One region of the Dendrosporobacter quercicolus genome, then DNA from elsewhere that is predicted to be linked to it. Evidence: riboswitches for the same ligand, from Rfam matches in the RefSeq annotation. Region 1 holds a riboswitch; the other holds the start of a gene.
What was found. Region 1 has a riboswitch for thiamine pyrophosphate ahead of thiC (phosphomethylpyrimidine synthase ThiC). Riboswitches for the same ligand answer to the same signal wherever they lie in the genome.
Positions count from the first base shown of each region.

Region 2: it holds a riboswitch for thiamine pyrophosphate, as region 1 does, so the genes downstream of both, thiS (sulfur carrier protein ThiS) here and thiC (phosphomethylpyrimidine synthase ThiC) in region 1, are expected to answer to the same signal.

Region 1 covers NZ_FNHB01000002.1:45,744-48,938, reverse strand. The annotation lists gene thiC (phosphomethylpyrimidine synthase ThiC) at 1-1,143, opposite strand, end outside; TPP riboswitch at 1,196-1,292, opposite strand; gene BLR06_RS06305 (FliG C-terminal domain-containing protein) at 1,523-2,167, shown strand; gene BLR06_RS06300 (aspartate ammonia-lyase) at 2,624-3,195, shown strand, end outside.
Region 2 covers NZ_FNHB01000001.1:748,952-752,146, forward strand. The annotation lists gene thiH (2-iminoacetate synthase ThiH) at 1-928, opposite strand, end outside; gene BLR06_RS03685 (thiazole synthase) at 952-1,719, opposite strand; gene thiS (sulfur carrier protein ThiS) at 1,725-1,925, opposite strand; TPP riboswitch at 1,969-2,077, opposite strand; gene BLR06_RS03695 (Nif3-like dinuclear metal center hexameric protein) at 2,149-3,195, opposite strand, start outside.

The sequences.
Region 1 (3,195 bases):
GAAATTGACATCGGCGCGGGCGGTGCTCATAGCATTGTCCCAATCCCTCGCCCCGGGAATGCCTTTGGCAATATCAGCGGCATGCGCGGCGATCCGGGCGGCGATAATACCTTCCTTCATATCATCCAGATCAGGCAGACGAAGATGCTCAGCCGGAGTGACATAACAGAGGAAATCAGCCCCGTTGGCGGCGGCAATTGCTCCCCCAATCGCGCTGGTGATATGATCATAGCCAGGCGCCACATCAGTCACAATCGGTCCCAATACATAGAAGGGGGCGCCATGACACAGCCGCTTTTCCAGCATCATGTTGCCGGCTATTTCATGAATCGCCATATGTCCAGGCCCTTCAATCATCACCTGGACATTTTTCTCCCAGGCCAATTTGGTAAGTTCGCCCAGAACCACCAGTTCTTCAATCTGCGCCGCGTCGGTTGAATCATGGATTGACCCGGGCCGGCAGGCATCCCCAAGGCTGATGGTAACATCATAGGCCTGGCAAATATCAAGCAAACGGTCATATTGTTCATAAAATGGATTCTCACAATGATTCAGTTCCATCCAGGCAAAGAGAATTGAGCCGCCCCTGGAAACAATATTCGTCAAACGTTTATTATTTTTGACTTTTGCCGCTGTCGCCCTGTTAATTCCGCAATGTACCGTCATAAAATCCACACCGTCGGCGGCGTGCCGTTCAACAACCTGAAAGAACTCATCTGCGGTAATATCCTTGAGGTCCTTGTCCAGCATGCCAATGGCATCATACATCGGCACTGTACCGATCATCGCCGGTGAGAAATCAATGAGTTTGCGGCGGAAAGCCTGTGTCTTGCCGTAACAGCTCAGATCCATAATGGCCTCAGCCTTAAGTTCAATTGCCCGTTTGGCCTTTTCAAGCTCCAAATCGAGATTACAGCAATCTTTGGACACCCCCAGGTTAACATTGATTTTGGTGCGCAGTCCGGCGCCAACGCCTTCCGGATCAAGGCTCGGATGATTCTTGTTGGCCGGAATGACCACCTTGCCTTCAGCCACCAGCTCGCGCAAGCGCTCGACCGCCATTTTTTCCTTGGCTGCCACCACCTGCATTGCTGTAGTCACAATTCCTTTTTTCGCAGCATCCATCTGCGTTGTATAGCTTATCATTGCGCTCCCCCCTAAATAAAAATACAGACACCGCGCGTAGCGAGCCTGTAAAATATAAATTCAGCTTTCCTACGGTGGTGTTAACCACATCAGGTTCAAGGGTCGGACAAAGTCCTCTCAGCCCTAAGGCCCCCCTAGCTTTACCGTATTGATTTGTAATCAAATCATACTGCATTCCGCCTATTTTGTAAACAACTATATCCAAAGGCTGCTGTTTTTTCGCCGTTCAGGCAGGGGATTGCCGGCCCTGCGGGGAATATCAGGAAAACTGGTTTTGCACCAGGCCTTTGGCAGAAGCGGCGAAAAGCGCCTTTTTCTAACCCATAAACATTCGTGCAGCCGGCATTTTTAAACTACTATACGAGGAGCGTTTATCATGAGCGAACAAAGTGCTTTTGCGGCAGTCCTGCTGTTAATGCCTGATCATGAAGCGGCACAGGCCTTGCTGCTGCTGACAAGAGCTGAACAACTGACTTTATTGCAGGAAATAAAAACCATAAGCAACAGCTTTTTACCGTCGGAGGTTGCCGCTGCCGGCCTGCCTTCACTGCAGCCGCTGCAGCAATTCGAAAGTAAGGCCGGCGGTATTATGATGTCAGTCGCCCAACTGGCCGGCGTCCGTTATGCCTCCGATCTGCTCAATGCCTGGACTGGAGACGACCCGGTTCTGCTGCAATCGCTAAGAAAGCATATATTTTTCTTTGAAGAAATAGTCTGCCTGCCTGACCGTACTGTACAGCGCGCCCTGCAGGAAATAAAGCTTAGCCCTTTGCTGTTGCTGGACGCCGATGACCGTATCGTACAAAAACTCCTGACAAACGTGTCCCGGCGGGTAGCAAAACAAGTTACGGACGAACTGCACCAGTATGGGCAAAGGGAAGCAGCAGCAGCCGAGGCCCAGCTTGCCAAAGGGCGGTTTGCCCGTCTAATCGCAACTTTATTGAAAACAGAAGAGCCGGCTGGTAGTGAATTCTGCCTGCCGGAAATTCCGGCGCCTGTTGGCGGTACAGAAGCCAGGTAAACATAAAATTCGCGCCATGACGCACAGCAATGCTGGCATTGTGGCGCTTTTTTCCAGCCTGTTCCGCGGCTGCCGGGCAGGAATTCATAGAGGATCCCAGCTTAGTTTTAATCCGAGATTCCTTCACGGACAACGCCATTATGAACGGCGCAAACGAGGGACTATCTTACTTTAATTTATAAATACCGCCATACGGGATTGTTTAACACAATTATTGTATAAAAAATATTGTATACAAAATGCAGGAATTTTATATCGATTGTCTAACTAAATAATGAGCCAGCGAATGGTCAATAAAACCACCAAAAGATATGTAGGCCTGCTGATGATGTATGATCTGGGTTCCGCCTCTACCTGACAGAGTAAGTAAACCCGGAGGCCTGACATTTTCCGGCCTTTTTCACTGATTGCCGGCATGCCCGCCGGCGATCAATATAACTACAGGAGGAAACACTGATGCGTTATGAACACGATTTTTTAGGAGAAATGAGCCTGCCTGACAATGTATATTATGGCGTGCAAACCCTCCGGGCCATGGAGAACTTTAAAATTACCCGGCAAAAATTAGATCCGGTATTTATCCAAGCCTTAGCCATGGTGAAAAAAGCTGCCGCCAAGGCCAATATTGCCACAGGACGATTGGATAAAACCGTTGGCCGGACCATTGTTGCAGCGGCCGATGAAGTCATTGACGGCAAACTGCATGATCAGTTTTGCGTGGACCCAATCCAGGGAGGCGCCGGCACTTCCTTTAACATGAATATGAATGAAGTCCTAGCCAACCGTGCTTTAGAACTTATTGGCGACGTCAAAGGCAACTATGAACGCATCTCGCCAAACAATCATGTAAATATGGCTCAGTCAACCAATGATGCTTTCCCAACAGCCGTCAAAGTATGCGCTATCCGCAAAGGGGGCCTTCTCATAACCGCACTGTCCAATCTGTCGGCCGCGCTTGATAAAAAATCCCGGGAGTTTAACAGCATTTTAAAAATGGGACGGACCCACCTGCAGGATGCCGTCCCCAT
Region 2 (3,195 bases), on a different contig from region 1:
TTAATAAATTATTGCGCAATTCAGCGCTTTCCCGGGTTGATACGGTGATACCCCCGCGGGGCATAAACAGCCTGAAGGCGGTGATATATTGCACTAAATTGCGGTCACTCACCACCACTTTGGGCGGATAACCGCCCAGATGCGGACGCATCCTGGGCGGCGATATGCTTACTTCAACCTCAGGATACCTGCTTTGCAGGTACTCAGCATGCAAACCGGTCAAGAACGCTTCAGACCGCCAGTCATTGAGACCAATTAAAGCCCCGATATTTACTGTTCTCATTCCTGCTTGGCAAGCCCGTTCCGGGGCATCAAGACGGTATTGATAGTTGCGCTTGGGACCCGCCGGGTGAAGCTCGGAATAGATAGCGGCATCATAGACTTCCTGATAAATCGTCAATCCGTCCACGCCTGCGGCAACGGTCTGCGCATATTCCTGCTCAGTAAGCGGATACACTTCAATTCCAATGCAGGTAAAATATTTCTTCAATATATCTACACAATCAATAATGTAGGAGACCGGCGATTGCGACTGGGATTCTCCTGTAAGAATCAGCAAATGCTTTAAGCCGGTCGCCGCAATGATCTTCGCTTCCGCCTCCACCTCAGCCGGGGTAAGCTTCTTTCGTTCAAGTTTGTTTTTAATATTGAAGCCACAGTATAAACACTGATTTACACAATAGTTTGCCAAATACAGCGGGGTAAACAGCAGCATCGTTTTTCCGAAATGCTGCTGTGTTAAATGATTGGCCCTGCGGGCCATAGCTTCCAGGTGCCGTTCGGCGCGCGGCGACAGCAGCGCCAGATAATCCAGAACCGCTAACCGGTTCTTGCCGATAATTCTTTGAATATCGTGGTCAGTCAGCCTGGCAAAAAAACCGTCATAGTCAAATTGACGAAACTTATCCACTTCAGCCAAAAAAGACATACGCGCCCCTCCATTATCCTTGATTAATCGTGTAAAAACCCGGTTAAGGGCGATGATGCGCTGGCATAATCGCTGACAGCCCCGGGCCCGGCGCGAAAGGCTGTGCGCCCGGCTTCGGCGGCCAGGCCAAAAGCCCGCCCCATTGCCACCGGATCGTTAGCGGTTGCCACGGCAGTGTTTACCAATACTGCCGCAGCCCCCAGCTCCATCGCTTCAGCGGCGTGTGAAGGCCGGCCGATGCCGGCGTCAACAATCACCGGCACGGAAAGCTCCTCAATTAAAATTTTGACCAGTTCTTTGGTTTTCAAGCCACGATTGCTGCCAATCGGAGCGCCCAACGGCATAACAGCCGCCGCTCCCGCTTCGACCATTTTTTTTGCTGCCATCAAGTCAGGACTCATATAAGGCAGAACGACAAAGCCTTCGGCTGCCAAAACTTCCGTCGCCTTAATGGTTTCGAAGTTGTCAGGCAAGAGATAGCGATGATCGGAAATCACTTCAATTTTAATCCAGTTGCCGCACCCCATCGCTTGGGCTAAACGGGCAATCCGGACTGCCTCCTGCGCATTACGGGCCCCTGAGGTGTTGGGTAGTAAAACACATTCCTTAGGAATACAGGCAGTAATATTTTCTTCACCCTGTTCCAGATCAACCCGCCGCAGAGCTACAGTGACAACCTCCGCTCCTGAAGCCGCAATCACTTGCGGAATCATTTTATTTGCAAATTTACCTGTACCCAAAAACAACCGGCTTTTTAATTCACGCCCGCCAAGTCTCAACACATCCTGCATCATCCTCAGCCTCCACCTACAAAAGTTAATATTTCCAATTGATCGGCCTCGTTTAAAACAACGGTTTCCCATTGGTCTCTGTTAATAATTTCAGCATTATGTTCAACAATAATCCGCTCCGGAATCAGACTCCGTTCTGCAACATATCCTGCAATCGACAGACCATCGGCGATCTCCACTTCACGGCCGTTTACCAGCAACCGCATCCTCATCAGCTCCTAAAAAATTAAAGCGCTCCCGAATAGGTTCAGGCGCGCTTATTTACCTTTCCTACGCGGGCATTATCCCGATCAGGTTAAGAGGTCTGGTGCTTAAAGCCCACTCTCAGCCCATAACATGAGCTCCCCCGGCAAACTTATGTAATTTTATAAATCCATATGGATTACATTTATTGTATAACGAATGATTGGTACAGTCAATAAAGTTTACTCACAAAACCACCTGAAAAACATCCCGGCCAAATTGATCTGCGTAAAAATCCACTGACCATCTGCCTGCTGCAGAGCATTCCCGCAGATATTCGATAACAGCCTCTACCACCGGCGCCTCGGTTGCATAATGGCCGGCGTCGATTACGGCAATGCCCAGTGCTAGTGCATCCTGCGCTTCGTGGTACTTAAGATCGCCGGTAATTAAGGCGTCTGCACCCATAAAAGCCGCTCTTTTGATTAAGCCTGCCCCGCTGCCGCCGCAGACGGCAACCTTATGGATTAGTTGCTTCAAATCCCCCGACAAACGAATCTGACTAAGCCCCAGCGACTGCTTAACCGCTCTCGCAAAATCCGCCAGGCAGACTTTCTCCGCCAAATGGCCGATTCGCCCCAAACCTAATTCCCGACCTGAATTGTTCAAGGGATAAAGATCGTAAGCCACTTCTTCATAAGGATGACTTTTCAGCATGGCTTTAATTACTCTATTGCTGATTTTCGCCGGCAGGATCGTTTCCAGCCTGAATTCCGGCACCTGGGCCAGTTTGCCTGTTTCGCCAATAAAAGGGTTTGTCCCGGATGCCGGTAAAAAAGTACCGACACCTTCAGTCCGGAAAGTAGAGTGACTGTAATTGCCGATATGGCCGGCGCCCGCCTGCGTAATTGCGGCCTGAACCTGTCCCACCTGCTCTGTTGGCACAAAAACAACCAGTTTGACCAGTTGCTCACGATAGCTATTGGTTAATGGCCCAATGTTTTCAAGTTGCAATTTCCGGGCCAGAACATCATTTACACCGCCATTGGCAATGTCCAGATTCGTGTGGGCGCACAGGACGGCCAGATCAGCTTTGATCACTTTTGTCAGCAGCTTTCCCGGTGCAGAATCGGTGCGTAAATGCGTTAAAGGCTTGAAAATCAGTGGATGATGAGCAATAATCATATTGACGCCATTGGCTATGGCCGTATCAACAACCTGCTCGGTGACATCAAGGCATACCATTATCCCATTGATCTCCTGAGCCGGACTGCCGGCCAGCAGTCCCACATT